Regions from separate parts of the Cyanobium sp. Aljojuca 7D2 genome, predicted to be linked through region 2. Evidence: predicted binding sites of a transcription regulator. Region 2 holds the regulator's gene; the other holds the start of a gene.
What was found. Region 2 encodes NtcA, which controls nitrogen genes in cyanobacteria. Its sites were predicted from a motif close to GTANCNNNNGNTAC; they were not measured.

Region 1: a site for NtcA is predicted at 6,380-6,393, ahead of KBY57_RS09870 (P-II family nitrogen regulator). Genes of this name have one in related genera too.

Annotation. Positions count from the first base shown of each region.
Region 1 covers NZ_JAGQCX010000008.1:103,308-114,886, forward strand. Annotated here, with positions in the region: gene KBY57_RS09830 (phycobilisome rod-core linker polypeptide) at 1-730, shown strand, start outside; gene KBY57_RS09835 (allophycocyanin) at 1,101-1,586, shown strand; gene apcB (allophycocyanin subunit beta) at 1,635-2,123, shown strand; gene KBY57_RS09845 (phycobilisome linker polypeptide) at 2,159-2,359, shown strand; gene KBY57_RS09850 (FtsW/RodA/SpoVE family cell cycle protein) at 2,537-3,742, shown strand; gene KBY57_RS09855 (cytochrome c biogenesis protein CcdA) at 3,752-4,528, shown strand; gene KBY57_RS09860 (cytochrome c biogenesis protein ResB) at 4,525-5,835, shown strand; gene queF (preQ(1) synthase) at 5,845-6,270, opposite strand; gene KBY57_RS09870 (P-II family nitrogen regulator) at 6,486-6,824, shown strand; gene KBY57_RS09875 (TlyA family RNA methyltransferase) at 6,851-7,759, opposite strand; gene KBY57_RS09880 (hypothetical protein) at 7,845-8,084, shown strand; gene purB (adenylosuccinate lyase) at 8,168-9,463, shown strand; gene KBY57_RS09890 (YbhB/YbcL family Raf kinase inhibitor-like protein) at 9,498-9,881, opposite strand; gene KBY57_RS09895 (23S rRNA (pseudouridine(1915)-N(3))-methyltransferase RlmH) at 10,117-10,551, opposite strand; gene KBY57_RS09900 (DEAD/DEAH box helicase) at 10,574-11,579, opposite strand, start outside.
Region 2 covers NZ_JAGQCX010000005.1:125,247-136,825, reverse strand. Annotated here, with positions in the region: gene glmM (phosphoglucosamine mutase) at 1-1,308, opposite strand, end outside; gene KBY57_RS07320 (hypothetical protein) at 1,357-1,572, opposite strand; gene KBY57_RS07315 (lytic transglycosylase domain-containing protein) at 1,638-3,629, shown strand; gene KBY57_RS07310 (hypothetical protein) at 3,626-4,099, opposite strand; gene KBY57_RS07305 (NIL domain-containing protein) at 4,099-4,512, opposite strand; gene KBY57_RS07300 (thioredoxin domain-containing protein) at 4,621-5,217, shown strand; gene thyX (FAD-dependent thymidylate synthase) at 5,238-5,963, shown strand; gene dcd (dCTP deaminase) at 5,960-6,553, opposite strand; gene KBY57_RS07285 (cob(I)yrinic acid a,c-diamide adenosyltransferase) at 6,553-7,173, opposite strand; gene ntcA (global nitrogen regulator NtcA) at 7,434-8,174, shown strand; gene KBY57_RS07275 (DUF3084 domain-containing protein) at 8,223-9,440, shown strand; gene KBY57_RS07270 (resolvase) at 9,437-9,898, shown strand; gene KBY57_RS07265 (DUF3146 family protein) at 9,876-10,133, opposite strand; gene pth (aminoacyl-tRNA hydrolase) at 10,138-10,773, opposite strand; gene KBY57_RS07255 (TatA/E family twin arginine-targeting protein translocase) at 10,780-11,070, opposite strand; gene psbH (photosystem II reaction center phosphoprotein PsbH) at 11,129-11,329, opposite strand; gene psbN (photosystem II reaction center protein PsbN) at 11,463-11,579, shown strand, end outside.

The DNA of each region.
Region 1 (11,579 bases), on a different contig from region 2:
CCAAGCACCAGCGCCGACCCGGCGCTGGAACCAAGCCCCAGCCACCACAACAGGTTTCTGGACCTCAACGCCCGGCGGCAGCCCATCCACCACCCCCAGCACGCGGACCCCGATCAGCGGCAACTGGCGGGCCTCCGTGGGCAGCGGCCAGACCAGCGGACTCGCCAGCCAACCTGGCGCCGCAATGGCCAAGGCGATTCAACCTGGCTTCAGCCGTCGCCAGAGCGTTGGCAGGCCCGTGCAGGTGGGCCGCACCAGCAACGAAACCCAAGTTCAGGAGGCCTTGGAGAGCGTCTACAAGCAGCTGCTCAACCGGGTTCCCTTCGCCGCCGAGCGGCTGGGCGATGCGGAATCTCAATTCCGGAACCAGCAGCTCACCGTGGCCGAACTGGTCACCCAGATCGCTGGCAGCGACCTCTTCCAGCAACGCCTCAACCGCATGGCGCCGCTTCGGGCCGCGTCAGCCGCCTACCTCGCCCTGCTCGGACGGGCCGCCCAGCCCCAGGAAGTGAGTGCATTCCTGGCCACCCGCGCCAGCCGCGGCCAACAGGCGGCCATCGATGCCCTGCTCAGCAGTGAAGAATATGGCCAAGCCTTTGGCCAGGACACCGTTCCCTATCTGCGCGGACTGGCAACCGCCGATGGCATCCCCCTCAGCACGGTGAACCGCACCGCAGAGCTGTATGGGGGCAACGCCGGCCTCACCCCTCGGCCGAAAGCCCCCATCTGAATCGATCGGCAGGGCCCAACGGGGCCACGATGAAACCTCCCACCTCCCGAATTTGCTTCGGGGGGTTTTTTCATGTTCAGAAACATCAATTGCTACAACTTTTGATTCACACCGTGAAACAAGTGTCCCAATCAGGGCGACTGAACAATGAACAATTGCTGCGGTCGGTTGCTATGAACAACATCGACCAAAAGCATTGCGGCCCAAGGGATCTCCGAATCAGAAGCGCCGTGAAGAACTGTTACCGCTGCCAAGGGCGGCGCAGGGGCTTGGCGCAGAATGATTCGGCGATCGGCGCGAGTCGATCATTCCCTTACCCACCGGATATCGGTCTCCGTCAAGGCGGCCGCTTGTTTCGAGGCAGAACTGCATGAGCATCGTCTCCAACTCGATCATCAACGCGGACGCCGAAGCCCGCTACCTCAGCCCTGGCGAACTCGACCAGATCAAGTCCTTCGTGGGCGCTGGTCAACGTCGTCTTCGCGTGGCTCAGGTTCTTAGCGAGAGCCGCGAGCGCATCGTGAAAACCGCAGGCGGAGCCCTGTTCCAGCGGCGTCCCGACGTCATCTCCCCTGGCGGCAACGCCTACGGCGAGGAGATGACCGCTTCGTGCCTTCGCGACATGGACTACTACCTGCGCCTGGTGACCTACGGGATCATCGCCGGTGACGTGACGCCCATCGAAGAGATCGGCATCATCGGCGCCAAGGAGATGTATCGCTCCCTCGGCACTCCCCTGGACGCCATGGCTGAGTCCGTGCGGGAAATGAAGAACACCGCCATGGGCCTGCTCACCGGCTCTGACGCCGAAGAGGCTGGCTTCTACTTCGACTACGTCGTCGGCGCCCTCTCCTAAAGCAACACTGCCTCTCCGCACTCCGCCTCTTCGCACTCAGCAGGATTCATGCAAGACGCCATCACCAACGTCATCAACCAGGCCGACGTCCAGGGCCTATACCTCGACGGTTCGGCCATGGGCCGCCTGGAGCAGTACTTCGCCAGCGGTGAGCTGCGGGTTCGGGCTGCTGCCACCATCAGCGCCAACGGTTCAGCCATCATCAAAGAGGCCGTGGCCAAGTCGCTGCTGTATTCGGACATCACCCGTCCCGGCGGCAACATGTACACCACCCGTCGCTATGCGGCCTGCATCCGCGACCTCGACTACTACCTCCGCTATGCCACCTACGCCATGCTGGCGGGTGACACCTCGATCCTCGACGAGCGCGTACTCAACGGCCTCAAGGAGACCTACAACTCCCTGGGCGTGCCCATCGGCGCCACCGTGCAGTCGATCCAGGCCATGAAGGAAACCACGGCTGCCCTCGTGGGTCCGGATGCTGGCCGTGAAATGGGAGTGTATTTCGACTACATCTGCTCCGGCCTGGGCAACTGATCCCCTGCCAGCGGCACACCCCGAGGATCACCACCATGCGTCTGTTCAAGATCACGGCCTGCATCCCCTGCCCGGAGAAAAGCCGCACCCAGCGAGAGCTGCAGAACACCTATTTCACCAAATGGGTGCCCTATGACAGCTGGTTCGCTGAGCAACAGCGAATCATGAAGCAGGGAGGCAAGATCCTCAAGGTGGAACTGGCCACTGGCCGTCGCCAACAAAACGTCGGCAACTGAGTTCCGGCAAGCTTCGCCGGTCTGGCCACACAACTCCCACATGCCCGGCATTCGCTGGGCTTTTTTAGTGGGCACTTGGTGGGCACTGATTGGCTCGCAGGGCTCGACAACCACCACCCAAACACGGCTCAATAGGGCCTCAGGATGGTGCCGCTCCGGCACTCCTTACTCCTTGCCTTGGCCCGAACCGCACCCCACACCACCAGCAGCGACTCCTCCCTCAGCCGCAGCAGCGGTGGAGGCCTGTTGCCCCTGCCCTGGGACCAGTGGCCCGCAGAAGCGCGGCTGCTGCTGGGCATGGTGGCGCTCTGGAGCGTGATCGGATTGCTGGTGCTCACCTCAGCGAGCTGGTGGGTGGCGGAACGGGAAATGGGCGATGGAGCCTTCTATCTCAAGCGCCAGCTCATCTGGATGGTGGCCAGCTGGGGCCTGCTCTGGCTCGGCCTGCGCACCAGCCTGCGGCGCTGGCTGCACCTCGCCCCCCTGGGGCTCTGGGTTGGCATCGTGATGATTGCAGCCACCCTGGTGGTCGGCAGCACCGTCAATGGAGCGAGCCGCTGGCTGGTGGTCGGTCCAGTCCAGCTGCAACCGTCGGAATTGGTGAAGCCCTTCCTGGTGCTGCAGGGGGCGGCTCTGTTTGCCCACTGGAAGCGCATCGGCGGCGATCAGAAGCTGCTGTGGCTTGGGGTGTTCGGGGCGCTGATTTTGCTGATCCTCAAGCAGCCCAACCTCAGCACCGCCGCCCTTTCCGGCCTGCTGCTCTGGCTGATGGCGCTGGCCAGCGGCCTCTCCCTACCCCTGCTGCTGGGGGCCGCCGGAGCCGGGGGTCTCCTGGGCAGTGCCAGCATCCTGGTGAACGAGTACCAGCGCCTGCGGGTGGTGTCGTTTCTCGATCCCTGGCGCGATGCCCAGGGCGACGGCTACCAGTTGGTGCAGAGCCTGATGGCCATCGGCTCTGGCGGCGTTCTGGGGGAGGGTTTTGGCCTATCCACCCAGAAACTGCAGTACCTGCCTATTCAGAGCACTGATTTCATCTTCGCCGTGTTTGCCGAGGAATTTGGCTTTGTGGGATCGGCGGTGCTGCTGCTGTTTCTGCTGCTGTTTGGTTTTGTGGGCCTGCGGGTAGCCCTGAGTTGCCGCAGCAACCAGCAACGCCTGATCGCCATCGGCTGCACCACCCTGCTGGTGGGCCAGTCGATCCTCAACATCGCCGTGGCCAGTGGCGCCATGCCAACCACCGGCCTGCCCTTACCGCTGATCAGCTACGGCGGCAACTCGCTGATGGCCAGCCTGCTGGTGTGCGGCCTGCTGATCCGCTGCTCCTTGGAAGCCGGCGGCCTCGCCCCCACCCCTCGCCGCCGGCGCACCGCAGCCGCCCGATAGGCTGAGCCCATGATCAGCCTTGGGCCCCAACTGGCCGACTGGGCCCGCACCAGCGAGGCGCTGCTGCAGCAATCCCTGGCCAGCCCCTCACCCGGCACCGTGGCTGTGGTGTTTGCGGGCGGGCTGCTCACCAGCCTGGGCCCCTGCTCGCTGTCGCTGTTGCCAGTCACCCTGGCCTACCTGGCCGGCTTCAGCAGCGCAACGGCCAGTGGCGCAATGAACACTGGCGCATCAGCCAGCCAGGATGCGCTGCCGCGCCAAACCCCCTGGCTGCGCAGCCTCAGCTTTGCCGGCGGGATTGTGGCGGCCCTGGTGCTGCTGGGCTTGGTGAGTGGGCTGCTGGGTCGCATCTACGGCCAGATTCCCGGCCTCATTCCCACTGTGGTGGCGGTGCTGGCCCTGCTGATGGGGCTCAACCTGCTGGGGCTGCTGAAGGTGCCCCTGCCCGCCGGCCCTGATCCGGAGGTGTGGCGTCGCCGCGTGCCGGCGCCACTGGCGCCGATGGCTGCGGGCCTGGCCTTCGGGCTAGCGGCCACCCCCTGCACCACGCCGGTGTTGGCGGTGCTGCTGGCCTGGATGGCCCAAAACGGCAAACCCCTGGTGGGGATGCTGCTGCTGACCAGCTTCGGGGCGGGCCAGGTGGTGCCGTTGCTGCTGGCGGGCACCGCGGCCGCCAGCTTGCCGCATCTGCTCAGCCTGCGCCGGGTGGGTCAATGGGTGCCGCCGATCAGTGGCGTGGTGCTGGTCACCACCGGTGCCCTCACCCTGGTGGCCAACTGGCGATGACCAGCTCCATCAGAGGCTTCACCCGGGTGCTGGGCTGGATCTCCGATCTGCGCCTGGCGATTGTGCTGCTGCTGGTGATTGCCGTCGCCAGCGGAGTTGGCACGGCCATCCCGCAGCAGGAAACCGCCGAGTTTTATCACCGGCTTTACGACCCCCAACCCTGGCTGGGCCTGCTGGGCGGCGATGGGGTGATGGCGCTGCAGCTCGACCATGTCTATTCCAGCGGCTGGTTTCTGGGGCTGCTGGCCTGGCTGGCCCTGTCACTGCTGCTCTGCAGTTGGCGGCGCCAGTGGCCCGCCCTGCAGGCCGCCCTGCGCTGGATCGACTACCGCTCCCCGCGCCAGCTCAGCAAATTGAGCGTGGCCGAAACCCTGGCCACCCCAAACCCCAACTCCAGCCTGGACACCCTGGCCCAATTGCTGCAGCGTCAGGGTTGGCAGATCCAGCTTCAGGACGGGCGCCTGGCGGCCCGCAAGGGGGTGCTGGGCCGGGTGGGCCCCATGCTCGTGCATGCCGGCATGGTGGTGTTGATGCTGGGTGCCGCCTGGGGGGCCGTGGGCGGTCAGCGAGCCGAGCAATACCTGGCTCCCGGCCGCAGCCTCGAGCTGATGGACAGCCGCGGCAGCAGCCGTCTCACCCTGGCCCTCGACCGCTTTGCCATCCAACGGGATCCCGCCGGCCGACCGGAGCAGTTCACATCCCAGCTGCGCATCCTCGAGGGCGATGGCAGCGAAGGCAGCCTGCTGAAGCAGGCGCAAATCAGCGTCAACCATCCGCTGCGCTTCGAGGGGGTGACCCTCTATCAGGCCGACTGGGCCCTGGCGGCGATCACGGTGCAACTGGGCAAGAGTCCGCTGCTGCAACTGCCGCTGCAGAGCTTTCCCCAGCTGGGCGAGCAGGTGTGGGGGCTGGTGCTGCCAACCCGGCCCGATGGCAGCGAGCCGGTGCTGCTCAGCCTGAGCAGCGAGCAGGGGCCGGTGGATGTGTACGGCGCCGATGGCAGCTTGCTCAGCCAGATCGCCCCCGGTGGTGAGCCCGTGGAGGTGAAGGGTCTGCCGATCCGGGTGGAGAGCGTGCTGCCCGCCAGCGGCATCCTGCTGAAGCGGGATCCGGGCGTGCCCCTGGTGTATGCCGGCTTTGCCATCGCCCTGGCCGGTGGAGGCCTCAGCCTGCTGGCCACCCGTCAGCTCTGGGCGATCGCCGAGGAGCAACCCGGCCAGCAGGGCCAGTTGCACGTGGCCGGGCTGTGCAACCGCAACCTCACCGGCTTTGCCGCCGAACTACCCCAGCTCCTGAGCCAGCTCTGAGGTGGCCCGTCAGCAGGGCAGCCGCGTGCCGTGGCTGACCCGCACCACGGTGTGCACATTGCCGCGGGGATGGAAGTCGGCCTCCAGCTGCATCCACTGGGGATCAGTGGCGGCCACCAGGTCGTCGAGAATGCGGTTGGCCACCTCCTCATGGGAGATGGAGCGGTCGCGGTAGCTGTTCACGTAGAGCTTGATCGCCTTGAGCTCCACCACCCGGGGGCCGGGCTGGTACAGCAGGCGCAGCACGGCGAAGTCGGGGTAGCCCGAAAACGGGCACTTGCAGGTGAACTCGGGCAGCTCGATCGAAATCTCGTAAGGCCGTCCGGGCCGGGGATTGTCGAAGCAGATCAGCTCCGCCTCGGCGATGGCCCGCTCGCCGTAGAGCGGCGTTTGGGTGCGATCAGAGCTGGCGGGAGCTGCGGAGCTGAAGGACATGGAAAGGGGAAACGGCCCGGCCAGCGGCAGAGCGTGAATGGCAATCCTAGAAAGTGCCTGGAACCCACGCCGGCGCCCCGCCCCGCCCCCCAATGCCAGCGCCCCGCCGGTAACAATCGCTACGACGACCCCCGCAAAGCTCGGGCCTAATAGGGCCATTCCCTCCCACCGGCAGGGATTTCCTGAGAGACTTCTATTCAGCCCGAGCTGTTCCCATGAAAAAAGTTGAGGCCATCATTCGTCCCTTCAAGCTCGAGGACGTCAAGATCGCGCTGGTGAACGCGGGGATCGTGGGCATGACCGTGAGCGAGGTGCGCGGATTTGGCCGTCAGAAGGGCCAGGTGGAGCGCTACCGCGGCTCGGAATTCACCGTGGAGTTCCTGCAGAAGCTGAAACTGGAGATCGTCGTCGACGACGACAAAGTCGACACCGTGGTTTCAGCGGTTCAGGACGCGGCTCGTACCGGCGAAATCGGCGACGGCAAGATCTTCGTCAGCACGATCGACTCGGTGATCCGCATCCGCACCGGCGACCGCGACAGCGGCGCCATCTGAGCTGAGCTTGTCGGCACCAGCGCCGTTCAGCCATCCCCTCGAGCCCTGGCGGTCAGCGTGCTGGCCACCAGGGCTTTGATCTGAGCAGGGCCCACGGTCGCCGTGGCTGGCGGAGCGGGGGTTGCCTGTTCGGGGTTTGCCTGTTCGAGTTCTGCAGTTTGTGCAACATCGTGTTGAACAACGCCCAAACGCCGTAACCACAACAGGTATTCGTGGTTGCCGGCCGGCCCAGTGATCGGCGACGCCACCAGGCCGCAAGCCGCAAGCCCCAACGCCCCGGCCGCCGCAATCACCCCCGAAATCGCATCGCAGTGGGCGTCGGGATCGCGCACGACCCCGCCCTTACCGACTCGGCTCTTGCCCACCTCGAACTGGGGCTTGACCAGCAGCACCAGATCCACAGGGACCTCGCTCTGCAGCAATCCCAGCAGGGCCGGCAACACCAGGGCCAGGGAGATGAACGACACATCGGCCACCGCCAGGTCGGGCAAAGGGTCCTCCGGGTCGTAGAGGTCTGCGGGGCTGAGGTGGCGCAGGTTGGTGCGCTCGCGCAGCACCACCCGGGGATCGCTGCGCAGGCTCCAGGCGGTTTGGCCGTAGCCCACATCAATGCCATAGACGCGCGCGGCCCCGTGCTGGAGCAGGCAGTCGCTGAAGCCACCGGTGGAAATGCCGCCATCGAGGCAAACGCGGCCCTCCACCTCCAGCGGAAAGCACGCCAGCGCCTCGAGCAGCTTCTCGCCGCCGCGGGAGACGAAGCGGGGCGGCTGCTGCACCAGCAGCTCCGCCTCCGGCAGCACCTCCGTGCCCGGCTTGTCGAGCACACGATCGCCCAGCCGCACCCTCCCGGCCCGAATCAGCTGCTGGGCCTGCTGACGGCTGGCGGCCAAGCCGCGGGCCACCAGCTCCAGATCCAGGCGTTGTTTGCGGGCCATGGCACTCGCGCTTTTGTGATCAAACCACAACGCAAACGAAACACATTCCAAGCAAGCCGGCCTGCGCCTCAAAACCCAGCGGAGGATGGCCTCCAACTTCGAGGCGGCACCGATGGCCACCCTGATCCGCCGCGCCAGACCAGCCAACAACGTGGTGGAGCTGCTCTTCCCCGGCAGCTTCGTCAAACTGCGCAACCAACCGCCCGATTTACCTCCCTTTCAACTCATTCATTGCCGCGGTGGCCGCTGCTGGGTGCGCCAGCAGGCCTGGGGACATCAGGTGCACTGGGAAGTGGAGCACCGGCGCCTGACTGCGGCAGCCTGACTGCGGTGGCCTGAGAACCGCGGCCTAACCAGTCCCCAGGGGACGCACCCATACATTGGTCTGGACGTGAGCCAAACGCGGCCTTGATCGAGCGTTACACCCTGCCCGAAATGGGCAACCTCTGGAGCGAGGAAGCCAAGTTCCAGAGCTGGCTGGATGTGGAGATCGCCGCCACCGAAGCCAACTGCGAGCTGGGTCGGGTGCCCGCCGAGGCCGTGGCCACGATCAAGGAGAAGGCCAGCTTCAGCGTGGAGCGCATCCTCGAGATCGAAGCCGAGGTGCGCCACGACGTGATCGCCTTTCTCACCAACGTGAACGAGCACGTGGGTGACGCCGGGCGCCACATCCACGTGGGCATGACCAGCTCCGATGTGCTCGACACGGGCCTGGCACTGCAACTGAAGGCCTCGGTGCAGCTGCTGCGCACCGAGCTTGACGCTCTCGCAGACGCCCTCAGGGCTTTAGCCCGCGCCCACAAGGGCACGGTGATGATCGGCCGCTCCCACGCCATCCACGGCGAGCCGATCACCTTCGGCTTCAAGGTGGCGGGCTGGCTGGCGGAGGTGGAGCGCAACCAGGAGCGCCTTGAGCGCCTGGAGCGGGTGGTGAGCGTGGGCCAGATCAGCGGTGCCATGGGCACCTACGCCAACACCGACCCCCAGGTGGAGGCAATCGCCTGCGCCAAGCTCGGCCTCGAGCCGGATACGGCCAGCACCCAGGTGATCTCCAGGGATCGCCACGCTGAATACGTGCAAACGCTCGCCCTAGTGGGCGCCGCCCTGGAGCGCTTCTCCACCGAGATCCGCAACCTGCAGCGCACCGATGTGCTCGAGGTGGAAGAGAACTTCGCCAAGGGACAGAAGGGCAGCTCGGCCATGCCCCACAAGCGCAACCCGATCCGCAGCGAGCGCATCAGCGGCCTGGCGCGGGTGCTGCGCAGCTACGTGGTGGCGGCCCTGGAAAACTGCGCCCTCTGGCACGAACGCGACATCAGCCACAGCTCCGTGGAGCGCATGATGCTGCCTGACTGCTCGGCGACGCTCCACTTCATGCTGCGGGAGATGACCGACGTGGTGAAGGGTCTGGGGGTCTACCCCGAGAACATGGCCCGCAACATGAATGTGTATGGCGGCGTGGTGTTCAGCCAGCGGGTGCTGCTGGCCTTGGTGGAGAGCGGCATCAACCGCGAAGACGCCTACCGGATCGTGCAGCGCAACGCCCACACCGCCTGGAACAACGAGGGGGGCAACTTCCGCGCCAACCTCGAGGCCGACGGTGAGGTGACCAGCCGCCTCAGCCCCGAGCAGCTGGCCGACTGCTTCTCCACCGACCTGCACCAGGAGAACCTGGGCGTGATCTGGGAGCGGCTGGGGGTTTGAGCGTCTCGGCGCTGTGCGCCATAACGGCGCAGCACTAGCGGCTGTAGAGCCCCGTGAGCTGGGCCGTGGCCAGCTGATGGCCGTCCATGGCCTGCTGGAGCTGCGCCACCGTGATGCCAGGCTCCAGATCCAGGCTGGTGTCGAGAGCAAACAGGCTGAAGATGTAGCGATGGGTCTGCCCCAGTGGCGGCTCCGGCCCCTGGTAGCCGATGCGATGGAAGTCGGCGACGCCCCAACAGGCACCGTGGCAGGCGCCGCTGGGAAGCTGGGGTGCCCGATCCAGGCCGGCCGGAAGGCCCTGGTGCTCCGCCGGGAGGTTGAACAGCACCCACTGCACCCAGGTGCCCCCTGGCGCATCGGGATCCTCCAGAACCAGCGCAAAGCTGACGGTGGAGCTCGGTGCTCCGTGCCAGCGCAGCGGCGGGGGAGAGGTTCAGGCCATCGGCACAGTGGATCGAAGGAAGCCTGCCCCCATCGGCAAACCCTGGAGAGATGAGCTGGAAGGAGCCATTGCTGCTCGACATCGTTCGGTCTCGGCCTCCACAGCCTGAGCCCGTGCCAGCCAATCCCGAACCGTTGCCGCGCCTTCTCCCTGGGATCGCCGCAGGGTCGCCACGCATCCGCAGCCTGACGATCACGACAGAGCGGCGCAACTAAGCCTTGTGATAAGGGCCACCCTGGAGGATGGACGTGGCGCGATAGAGCTGCTCCAGCAGCAGCAGGCGGGCCAGCTCGTGGGGGAATGTCATCGGCGAGAGGCTGAGGCGCCAGCTGGCTCTGGCCTTGAGCCAGGGCTCCAGCCCATCGGCGCCGCCGATCACGAAGGCGAGGCGATCCGAGCCTGAATCGCGCAGCTGCTCGGCGAAGCTGAGCGAATCGACGCTGCGGCCCTCTTCGGTGAGCACCACCAGCCGTTCATCGGCTTGGAGGGCCGCCGTGATCGCCTCAGCTTCCTTCGCCATCGTGGAGTCCTTGAGCTCCGTGATCACCAGTCCTGGCAGGCGCTTGCGGTAGAGAGCGACCCCCTCCTGCACCCAGCCCTTGCGCACCTTGCCGACGGCGATGATGCGGATGCGGGCGGGGTTGATCATGGATTCGTGCCCAGCAACCTCAGGGCTGGGGGCGTTCGGTGGCCGGATCCAACTGGCCATTGCCGCTGGCCAGTAAGTCCTCGATCTCGCACACCGGGAAGCGGTTGATCGCCTTCAGGGCGGCGCGGGCTTTGGTGCGCAGCTGCTCGCTGATCGCTTCGCAGTAGGGCACCTGGGCCAGCAGGTCCACCGTGCGGCGCAGGATCCGCACCACATCGCCTTCGTCGAGGGAGGTGTTGGCGATCACATCGCTCCAGCTGGCCCCCTTAGCCCAGGCGTGCACCAGGCCGGTGAGCTCGGGCTCCCACCACAGCGGGAAGGTCACCTTGGCGCGCTCCTGCTGGCGCTCCAGCTCCCGGCGCAGGCCGCGCAGATCGTGCAGGGCCTCCTCGGCAGCTGGTGGCGGCGGGAAGCCGCACCAGAGATCGGGCCGGTTGACCTCGGTAGAGATCGCCTCAAACACCGCCGCCAGCTGGGGCGGATCGAGCTCATCGAGGTGGCCACTCATCAAGGCCAGCCCCAGCCACAGCTCGTTGTCGCCGCGCAGGGCCGCCACGGTGCGGCCCACCTCGGTGGGCTCGAGCCCATCGGCCCCCGCCAGGGCCCCGAAGAAGCGCAGCACCTCGATCAGGGCCAGGAAGGTGTCCCAGTGGCGGTTGGAGCGGAAGTGCAGCAGCCGCTGGCGCTCGTCGATCTCCAGCTGCAGCTCCTCCATGCGCCGGCGATGCTTCTTGAGCTGGCGGCGGTCACCCCAACGGTGGGCCGGATGCAGCTCCAGCTGCTCCTCCAGGTCGTGCACCAGCTGGGCGTGGGCCTGCACCTCGCCCGCCAGGTCGTACTGGGGGGTGACCATGTCGTGGCGGCTGGCCATGTGAGCCACCGCCAGGGCCAGGCCGCCGCTGGCCTGGTCGCCGTGGCGCAACTCGCCGGCATGGCGCAGCTCGGGCGCCTCCACCTGACCCACCTGCAGGCAGCTGAGCTCAGCATGCAGGGCCACCACGGCGCCGCAGGGCAGCAGCAGCCAC
Region 2 (11,579 bases):
CAACAGCGGTTCGGTGCCGCTGGCCCGCACCAGCACCCGGCCTCGGCCCTCCATGGCCGCCTCCGCGGCCTCCACGGCCTGTCGCAGGGGGTCGCACTGCTGCCACTGCTGACGCCGCTGCCGATCGGGCACCGTCACGTTGACCAGGGTCTGGGGATAGGGCTGGAAACTGTTGTCCATCCAGTCGGCCAGGCTCTGGCCGGAGCGGTGCAGCAGGGTGGCCACCTGCAGGGCCGTGAGCAGGCCGTCACCGCTCATGCCGTGACGGGCCGAGAGGATATGGCCCGACTGCTCACCGCCCAGGCCCGCCCCCATCTGCTCCATCGCCTGGTGCACGTACTGATCACCCACGGCGGTGCGCTCCAGCACGCCGCCCTTGGCCTGCCAGGCCCTCTCAAAACCGAGATTCGACATCACCGTGGCGACGATGCGATTGGCCGGCAGCTGCCCCTCCGCCAGCAACGACGATCCCCACAGGTAAAGGATCTGGTCGCCATCCACCACCCGGCCCTGGCCGTCCACCGCCAGCATCCGGTCGGCGTCGCCATCAAAGGCAAAGCCCATCGCGGCTCCGTTTTCGACCACCGCCTGCCGCAGGGGCTCGAGGTGGGTGCTGCCGCACCCCACGTTGATGCGCTCGCCATCGGCTTGGCCGTGCAGCACCGTGAGCTCAGCTCCGAGGGCGCGGAACACCGCCTCGCCGCAGGCCGTCGCCGAACCCCAGCAGAGGTCGAGCACAATCCGACACCCCTCCAGCCGGCGGCCCCTAACGCTGGCCAGCAGGGCGCGTTGGTAGTCGGCCAGCAGATCGTGGCGATCCAGCACGACACCGGTGCCGCTGAAGCCACCCGAAGCACCGGGTCCCCCGCCCACACCCTGCAGCCCCGCTTCAATCGCCCGCTGCTGGCCGCGGCTGAGCTTGGCGCCGGAGGCGCCGAACACCTTGATGCCGTTGTCGTGGGGGGGGTTATGGCTGGCTGAGACCATCAGCCCGCCGGCCGCCCCCAGGCGCCGGATCGCACCGGGAATCGCGGGCGTGGGACAGAGGCCCAGGGTCCACACCTCCCGGCCCGCGGCCGTGAGGCCAGCGGTGAGTGCCGCCACCAGCATCGGTCCGCTGCTGCGGGAATCCATGCCGATCAGCACCGGCGCGCCGGCGGGCAGCACCTGACCGCACCAGAAGCCCACCTGCAACGCCAACGCTGGGCTCACCTGGCTGCCGACGCGGCCGCGGATGCCATCGGTGCCGAAGCCAGCCACGCCACCCCGCAGGGGATGGCCGACGGGATGGGGAGCCAGCTCGGCCATGGGCAGGTGCCGCGAAGGATCCCAGGCTACGTGGACTGGCGAGAGCCCTCAACGCCAGCGCCGGGGCCACCAGATCCAGCGCAGCAGCTCCCATACGGCCCACAGCAGCAGCAGTCCCACCACCCAGCCCGGCAGCCAGATCAGCGGCCACCAGGGGCGCAGCAACAGCACCAATCCGGCCGCCGCCAGCACCCGCAACGCCCGCAGCCGCTGCTCGGCGCCAGGCAGGCTGGAGAGATAGGGGGGCAGAGGGGGCAGGCGCACCAGCAAGGCCAAATCCGAACCTCTCCAGAATGGCGAAGAATGCAAAAGCCGTGCCGCAGTTGCCCTTGGCTCGCCTCCCCCTGCTGCTGGCCCTCACCTGCCTGGGGAGCGGCGCTGCGCTGGTGGGCGGTCGGGCCCTGCTGAACCAGCTCCCGGCACCGGACCCCAACACCCCCACGGCCCACCTGGAGCGCCTGAGCCGGCTCTCCCCCGATCCAGCGCGGCGCCGGGAGGCCAACCTGCTGCTGCTGGGCCGCCAGGGGGAGGACCCGGCGCGCGTGCGCCAGCTGCTGCGCGGCCAGGGCTGGGGCCGCGATGGCCTCGCCGCGCTGGTGCTCAAGCGCGATGCCCTGGCCGCCGAAGCGCTGGCAGGCCGCGAAGCCGCCCAGCAGCGCTGGCGGCAACTACTGCGACGCTTCCCCAAGACGCCGGCCGCTGCCGATGCGCTCTACGCCCTCGGCCGAGACCAACCCCAGCTCCGCCAGGACCTGCGCCAGCGCTTCGCCGCCCATCCAGCGGCCCTGGCAGCCGCGGTGGAAGCGGGCCCGGCCGCCGAGACGCGCCGCGACGGCGCCCTGCACCTGGCCCGCCACGGTGTGCGCTGGCCCGGCGCTGCAGTGCAGCTGCGCCAGGCCTGCCGGCAACCCACTGCCGCCCCCACACCCCAACAGCGCGACCAACTAGCCGGCGGCCTGGCGCAACTGGGCGATGCGGAAGCCGCCCTGGCCTGCTTGAACGGCAGCCAGCCCGGCCTCGCCACCCAGTTGGCACTGGCCAAGGCGCTGCTCAGCGGCGGCAGCGCCCAGCAGGCCCAGGCCCAGGGCCGGCTGCTGCAGCTGGCCCACTCGGTGCCGGGCTCCCCCCAGGCCCGCGAGGCCGTGGCCCTGCTCAGCGAGCAACCCGGGCCAAGCAGCCTGCAGGCCCTCGCCGCGCTACCCGCCAGCCTGCAGAACACCGCCCCGGTGCAGGCCCGGCGGGCCCTGGAGTCCCGGGGCACCGGGGCCGTGCTGGCGGTGCTGAAGCGCTGGCCCGCCGATCCAGCCAGCTGGGAGCTGCAGTGGCAGCGGGCCCGGAGGTCCCTGCTGGAGCGCCAGTGGGCCACGGCCGAGGCGCTGCTGAGCGCACCGATCGACCGTGCGCTGCCGGTGGGACTGGCGGGCCGCCAGCGCTTCTGGCTGGGCTTCAGCCAATGGCAACAGGGCCAGCGGAGCGAGGCCAAGAGCACCTGGACCCGCCTGCTCCAGCGCCATCCCGAGGGTTACTACGGCTGGCGGGCCGCTGTGCGGCTCGGCCAGGGGGATCTCAGCCTCGATCCACGCCGCAGCCCCGCCCTGGTACGGCCCGGCTGGCAGCCCCTGGCCAGCGGCGATCCCAACCTCGATCGGCTGTGGCGCCTCGACCAACCCCTGGAGGCCTGGGAGCACTGGCGCACTGGCCGCACCCTCCCCCCCCGCACCCCGCGGGAGCTGCTGCTGGAAGGCCGGCTGCGCCGCGCCGTGGGCGACCACTGGATCGGCCTGGGGCAACTGGAGCAGGCCAGCCTGCGGCTTCCCGCAGGTCAGTCCTGCGGGCTGGCGCAGCAACTGGAGCGCAGTTTGCAGACCCCCAGCTTTGTGGCGGAGCTGGAGCAAGCCGCCACGGCCGCGGCGGTGCCAGCAACCCTGTTGGCCGCCGTGGCCAAGCAGGAATCCCGTTTCAGCCCTGGGGTGAGCTCCAGCGCCGGTGCCGTGGGGCTGTTGCAACTGCTGCCGGACACCGCAGCCGAACTGGCCGGGGGTGCGCTGGGGCCCGACGCCCTACGCGATCCCAGTCGCAATGCCCAGCTCGGTGCCCTCTACCTGAAGCAACTGCTGGGGCAATGGCAGGGCAACCCCGTGCTGATGGTCGCCAGCTACAACGCTGGCCCCGGCGCCGTAGCCGGCTGGGTGAACCCCCAGCTGCAGCAGGAACCCGAGCTTTGGATCGAAGCGATCCCCTATCCCGAAACCCGGCTCTACGTCAAAAAGGTGCTCGGCAACCTATGGAGCTTCCAGCAACGGCCCACACCGGGCTGTTAACCGCTGCTGGCCAGCCAACGGCCCACGCCGGCCCCCGCGAGCACCAGCCCCCCCAGGAACCCGGCCAGGACCAGGGGTGGAGGTGCCACCCGCACCCGGGCCAGATCCAGGCGGGCCAGCAGCACTGTCGAACCCAGGATCAGCACGCTGGTGAGCACCTTGAGGTGCAGCAGATACAGGCCCCCCACCGTGACGATCAGCAACGTGATCACCAGGCTCATCACCCGGCTGGCCGCCATCACGTTGGAGATCCGCTGCAACAGCAGATCGGGCATCGTGCACACCACCACCACCAGCAGGGCGTGGAGGCAATCGAGCGACCAGAACAAACTGGACAACTGCCCCATCCCCGAGGCAGCGGCTCCCTCCAGCGGCTGGCTCCATTGCAGCCCCTCGTAGACCGCGATGGCCGCCAGAACCAGCAGCATCGGTGCCCGCAGGGGCAACAGCAGCAGACGCACCATGGCCATCACGGGGGAGCCAACACCAGGGCAATGGCATCCAGAGGACAACTCGGAATGCACTGTTCACAGACCAGGCAGCGTTGCGCATCGAAGTGCAGCTGCCAAGCGGGCTGACGCAGGCTGAGGGCGCCGCTGGGGCAAACGCTGGAGCACAGGCCGCAATCGACACATCGGTCGCGGTTGATGGCGATCTGCCCCGGCGCCCGGTTGAGACCCAGCCCCTGGCTCTCCAGCCAAGCCTCTGCGGCCGTCAGTTCGTCGATGTCGCCCGAGAGCTCCACCACCATGGTGCCGCTCTGGTTGGGGGCAATCTGAGCCCGCAGGATCTTGGCAGCAACGTCAAAATCCACGGCCAGCCGATAGGTGATCGGCAGGTGCACCGCTTCGCGGGGGAAATGCAGGGTGAGGCGCCGTTTCACAGGGAAGGCCGGTGGACGAACAAGGCCGATTCACCTCAGGCAAAACGCTAGCAAGCACTGGCAAAGTGCAGCCACGCTCCCTCAGTGCGCCCTGCGCAGCCTGCAGCCATGACCAGCCCCTCCCCAAACCCCGGCTTAGGCCCGAGCGAACGCCTGCTGCTGCTGGTGCTGGCCGTGCTGCTGGCGGCTGGCCTGGTGTGGTTTCGGGGTGGCCTGCACCCCGAAGCGCCCCTGGAGCGCCTGGCGCGCCAGTCGCTCGATCTGCCCGTGGCCCTGCGCAACGGCAAGCCGACGGTGGTGGAGTTTTACGCCGACTGGTGTGAGGCCTGCCGCAGCATGGCGCCGGCCATGGAGACGATCGAAGCCCAACACCGAGGGGAGCTGGATGTGGTGCTGCTCAACGTCGACAACCCCCGCTGGCAGCCGGAGCTGGAGCGCTTCGATGTCAACGGCATTCCCCAGCTTGAACTGTTCAATGCCGCCGGAACTCCCGTGGGCCGCTCGATCGGTGCCCGCAGCACAGCAGAACTGCAAGCCCTCAGCAGCGCCCTGATCGCCGGCGAACCCCTACCCGCCCTGGCCGGCATGGGCGCCGTCAGCAGCCTCGATGCCACCCCCAACACCAGCGTCGACGTCACGGAGGGCGAAGTCGCTGCAGGCGCGCCAAAGGCTGCCACGATGGCCGGACCCCGCAGCCACGCCTAATTTCCCCCCTGAAATCCGCCATGGATCCCCGTTTCCGCGTCGCCCTGATCGCCGCCACGCCCAACCCCCAGCAGTGCGTGTATGCCGGCATGCACCAGGACTACAGCGAGGGGTTTGTCGCCGCAGACTCCGCCAACTGGCCGGACGAAACCAAGGCGGGAGAGATCTGCATCAAGCGGCTGCTGGCCGGAGAGCGGGGCCACTACGGCCCCCTGGAGCACGCCCAGATCGTGCTCAACGTGGGCTGGTTTCCCCACTCGGTGATGCAGCAGGCGCGCACGCACCGGGTGGGGGTGAGCTTTGACGTGCAGTCGATGCGCTACACGGGCGATCGCATCTGCAAGGCGGCCAACGGCGAGCTGGAGCTGGAGGAGGTGTTTTACCTCCGCCCGGTTTGCAGCTACAGCGACCGACAGGGCAAGAAATACGCCTACACCGACGAGCAGCGGGCCGTGGATCTAGATCTCTGCCGGGCGGCGGCGGAGCGCTACCGCGACCTGCTGGCGGCGGGCTTCGCTGAGGAGCACGCGCGCGGCATCCTGCCCTTCGACTACCGCCAGCACTTCGTGGTGAGCTTCACCCTGCGGGCCTTCCTGCACTTCCTCGACCTACGGGCCAAGCTCGATGCGCAGCAGGAAATCCGCGAGCTCTGCGACCTGATGTGGCCCCATCTGCAAACCTGGACGCCCCAATTCGCCGACTGGTATGAGAAGAGCCGGCTGCATAAGGCTCGCCTGGCGCCTTAAATGCGGGCGAGGGTGACTCGCTCGGGCTGGTGCTGGTATTTGCCGGCCCGATCTTGATAAGTGGTTTCGCAGGGATCGCCCTCAAAGAAGAGCAACTGGCAAATGCCTTCGTTGGCGTAAATCCGGCAATCAGCCCCGGAGGAGTTGCTGAACTCAAGGGTGAGGTGCCCTTCCCAGCTGGCCTCTGCAGGAGTGGTGTTGACAATGATGCCAAGCCGCGCATAGGTGCTCTTGCCCAGACAGATCACGGTGATATTGGGTGGCACCTTCATCTTCTCCAGCGCCACCCCTAGCCCGTAGGAATGGGCCGGCAGGATGAAATAGGCGCCATCTTCATCTTCATGCAGGGGCGCTGGCTCAAGGTTGGCCGGATTGAACCTCTTGGGGTTCATGATTGTGCCGGGCACGTGCCGGAAGATCAGAAACTCCTTCGCCGACAGCCGCAGGTCGTAGCCATAGGACGAGCAGCCGTAGCTGAGCACCGGCGAGCTGGCGGTGTCGGGATCCAGGTGACGCACCAGGCTCGACTGGAAAGGCTGCAGCATTCCGGCAGCGGCCTGCTCGTTAATCCAGCGATCGTTCTTGAGCATTAGAGACCTCGACGCAGCTGGGTGACCTGGTCGGCCATCGCCATCAGCTCAGAAGCCATGGCCGGACCGGTCAGGATGACATCCAGATGGGCCGGCCGGCGATCGAGGGTGGCCACGACGTCGGCCTTGTTGATGTAGCCCAGCTCCACCGCCAGACCCAGCTCGTCGAGCACCATCAGATCCACAGCGCCACTGAGCAACTGCTCACGGCTGAAGGCCCACACCTGGCGCACCGCCTCCACCGACTCCTGATCCTGGTCGGCGGCCCGCTCCGAGAGGCAGGCGGGCACCCCGGGCCGCAACCACTGCAGACGGCCACAAAGCCAAAGGCTGCTCTCCAGCCCCTGATCCACGCCACCCTTGAGAAACTGGCTCACCAGCACCCGACTGCCCAGCCCGGCGGTGCGCAAGGCCTGGCTGAGCACCGCACCGAAACTGCCCCGGAACGGAGCCGTGTGGATCTGGAGCAGGCCCTCCTGCTGGGCCACCAAACGGAGCACGGGAGCCGGAGAGACCGCCGCCAGGGGGCGATGGCCCGGGCGCTGGGGAGCGTGCTGGACCCCAGGAAAACCCGCTCCGGTTCCGGAGGTCAGACCTGGGACGGGCAAGCTGGCGGTCATGGACACCGAGTCAGGACAAGGGGCAGGACGAACGGGGACGCGACACCCCACCAGGGGAGTCGCGGCTGCGCCCCCCGAGGACCTGAATGTAGCGGGATCGGACCGTTCCACAAGCGAATGACACCATCCCTGGTGGAAACATCCGTACTGCTGCGCCCAAAACCAGCCAGGGGCAACAGCAAGGCGACGGCAAATCGTGTGCGTTGCTACAGGGGCACCCCCGGGTGATCCTTAGGGTCCGGCCACTTGCCTAAGCCACGATGGTTGGCGCCACCCACGGATTCAGCCGTACCGCCGCCACCCCATCGACCGGGGCCCCAGGGGTGGTGGCCGGCATGGGCAGCGCTGGCCAGGCCAGTCCCACCCTGCTGGAGGTGATCCGCGGGCTGGCCGGCAGCAGCGTCGAGACGATCGAACGGGGCAAAACGATCTTTTTCCCCGGCGATCCAGCCGAACGGGTGTACCTGCTGCGCCGCGGCGCGGTGCGGCTCTCGCGCGTCTACGAATCCGGCGAAGAAATCACCGTGGCCCTGCTGCGGGAAAACAGTCTGTTTGGGGTGCTGTCCCTGCTCACGGGTCAGCGCTCAGACCGCTTCTATCACGCAGTGGCCTTCACCAGGGTCGAGATGGTGACCGCTCCAGCCACCTCGGTGCGGCGCGCCATCGAGCAGGACGCCAGCGTCGGGCTGCTGCTGCTGCAGGGCCTCTCCTCACGGATCCTGCAAACCGAAACGATGATCGAAACCCTCACCCACCGGGACATGAGCTCGCGGCTGGTGAGCTTTCTGCTGGTGCTCTGCCGCGACTTCGGCGTTCCCAGCAGCGAGGGCATCACCATCGATCTGCGCCTGTCCCACCAGGCCATCGCCGAAGCCATCGGCTCCACGCGCGTCACGATCACCCGCCTACTGGGGGATCTACGCAACGACGGCCTGGTGCAGATCGACCGCAAGAAAATCACCGTCTTTGACCCGATTGCCCTGGCCAAACGCTTCAGCTGAGCGCTTCGGCTGAGGGGCAGGGATACTGGGGCCCGTTCGCAGACGCACGTGACCGGCTGGCTGCTGATCTTGGCGCTGCTGACCCTGGGGGGAGTGCTCTCCACCCTTGGTGACCGGCTGGGCAGCCGGGTTGGCAAGGCGCGCCTCAGTCTGTTCAAGCTGAGGCCCCGACGCACCGCGGTGTTGATCACGGTGCTCACCGGCAGCCTGATCAGCGCGGTCTCGCTGGGGCTGATGCTGCTGGTCAGTGAGCGCCTGCGCACGGGTCTGTTCGAGCTCGATCGGCTGGAGGATCGTCTGCAGAGCAGCCGTCGCCAGCTGGCCAGCAGTCAGGCCCAACTGGCCACCAGCCAGCAAGAGCTCAACCGGGCCGAACAGGGGAAACGGGATGCGCAACAGCGGTTCGAACAGGCCCAGGCCCGGGCCAATCAGCTGCGTCAGGAACTGGCTCCGCTGGTTGCCCAACGCAACAGCCTGGAGGTGGAACGCACCCGGCTCAGCCGTGAGGTGCAAGCCCGCGACGCTGACATCCGCCGCACCGAAACCGAACTGGCCCAGGTGCACCGCCGCATTGCCGCAGGCGCCCAAGAACTCAAGGATCTGGAGAGCAACCTGATTGCCCTGCGCCGCGGCGATGTGGTGATCACCAGCGCTCAGACCTTGGCCAGCGCCAAGGTGACCCTGGAGCGGCCCGAGCAGGCAAGCTCCGTGATCACGGCCCTGCTGCAGCAAGCCAACCTCACCGCGTTCCGGCGGGTGTTGCCTGGCCAACCGGTCGACCGCCAAATCCTGCTGGTGCCCAAGAGCGACATCGCCAAATTGGAAGGCCTCCTGGCCAAACCCGGCAGCTGGGTGGTGAGCATCCTGTCGGCCGCCAACGTGTTGCGGGGTGAGCGCCAGGTGCTCGCCTTCCCCGACCTCCGCCCAAACCGGGCTGTCGTCAAGGCCGGCGAGGTGTTGGCCAGCACCACCATCGAAGGCGACCTCAGCAGCCTGGAAGCGATCAATCGCCGGCTCAACCTGCTGTTGGCGGCGGCCTATGCCAAGGCCCAACGCCAGGGCACCGTTGCGGAGGGCCTGCAGTTTGATGCGGCCCGTTTGAGCCAACTGGGCCGCGATCTGAGCGAAAGGCCAGCGGGCCAGGTGGCGCAACTGGAAGCCTTGGTCGTGCGCGATGCCGACACCCCCGACCCGATTGCGGTGGACGTGCGCTGGCTGCGACCTGGCGCGCCGGCCGGCGATGGCCCAGGCCCCCGACGGCCATGACGGCGGGCTTGATCGCGGGGCTCGATCCCGGCCGCAGCAAATGTGGCCTGGTGCTGGCCGATCTAGCGCAAGCCCTCGTTCTGGAGGCGGCGATCCTGCCCCCCGAGGCAAGTCGGGCCCAGCTCCAGGCCTGGCAACACCAGGGGCTGACCCGGGTGGTGGTGGGCAACGGCACCAGCAGTGGCACCTGGCGCGGCCAGCTGGCCGCACTGGCCCTGGAGCTGGAGCTGGTCGACGAGCACGGCAGCACCCTGGCCGCCCGCGATCGCTACTGGGAGCTGTATCCAGCCAGCGGTTGGTGGCGGCTGCTGCCGGCAGGTCTGCGGCTGCCCCGCCGCGACATCGACGATGTGGTGGCCCAGCTGTTGGTGGAGCGTCACAGCGGCTTACGGCTGCAGCGGCCCACTCCGGAGGTGCGCCGCTGCCTGCAGGGCCTCAGAAGCGAGCCCGCACCGTGAAGGCATAGTCGCCTCCTGGCTCCAGTTGGTAATCCACCTTGAGCAGATAGCGCAGCAGGGCGTCCTGGATCAGGGCCCGGCCCAACGACGGCTCCACGCTGAGCTCACCGCGATCGAAGGCCCAACGAAACCTCCACTGATAGCCACCGGCGCTCACCTCCCCCTCCAGCACCCGCTGGCTGAAGCTCTGGTGCAGCACCCGCAGCTGGGCCGTGGTGGAGGGAAGGCGCGCCATGGCGTCAGGTTGCCGCGCCTTCCGGCTGGAAACTGTTGAGACGGTTACCGGCTCGCTCCAGCCCGAGGCGCTGGATCAAGCCGATGCCGGCCTCCACCTCGGCCAGCACCGCCTCAAGCAGGGGCTGCTCGGCCGCGCTGAATCGCCCCAGCACGTGGCCCACGGTGCGGGCGCGGCGTTCAGCCGGGTCGTGGCCCGGAGCGCCAATGCCGATGCGCAAACGCGGGAAGTCTTGGGTGCCCAGATGGCTGATCGTGCTGCGCAGGCCGTTATGGCCGCCGGCACTGCCAGAGGCCCGCAAGCGCAACTTGCCGAGGGGCAGATCCATGTCATCCACCACCACCAGCAGCTGGGAGGTCTCCAAACCAAACCAGTCGAGGGCGGCCCGGATCGAGCGCCCGCTGTCGTTCATGTAGGTCTGGGGCATCAACAGCCGCAGGCGCATCGCCCCCTGGCCCACCTCCGCCAGCAGACCATGCAACTTGGGCTGCTGGCGAAACGCGACGCCCCCGGCACCGGCGAGTCGCTCCAACGCCATAAAACCAACGTTGTGCCGCGTTGCGGCGTATTTGGAGCCAGGATTGCCCAAGCCCACCAGGAGCTGCAACGGCGCAGCAGACTCCGGAAAACCTGAGCTCACGACAAATCAGGCCGCCGGACGCGCATCCGACGGACCATCAGGCTGGGACGTCGAATCAAGGACCTGGGCCGTTGGCGCCGGCTCGACGCTGGCAGGAGGTAGATCGGCGGATGCCAGATCAGGGGTGGCGATGGCTGAGCGAAATTCCTTTTCGAACTCCGAGGAAGCCGACTGGAACCCTTTGAGGGTGCGCCCCAAGGTTTTCCCCAGCTCTGGCAGACGCTTCGGCCCAAACACCAGCAACCCGATGGCAGCAATCACCGCCAATTCGGGAAGGCCGATGCCGAAGACGTTCATGGGAGAAGGGGTTGGGGCGGAGCGATCAGCGCCGGCTCAGCGCCGGCTCAGCGCCGGCTCAGCCGAGGCCATTCCAGTTGACGGTGATGCCCTCAAGCAGGAGCGACTTGTTGTACAGCTGCAGGATCACCAGCAGGAACACCAGGAACAGCACCATGAAGATGCCCATCACGGGCGTGGTGCCCCAGCCGGGAACAACCTTGCCGTACTCCGAATTGAGTGGGCGCAGGATGTCTCCGAGGCGGGTGCGTTGGGCCATGTCTTCTGCAGCCTCTCGGGCATGGATTCGCTCTCGTTACTGTAAGGGGCCTGCGTGCCTCAGCGCGCCGGGGCGAAGACAGTTGTGACGCAACCCGTCACCTGCCCGCCCACCGGCCCGCCGATCTCCCCCTATGGATCCCACCGCCACCACCAGCTCTCCGGCCCTGTCCGTGGCCCTCGCCGTGCTGGCAGTGCTGCTCGCCCTGACCGGCTTCGGGGTGTACCAGGCATTCGGCCCGCCCTCCAAG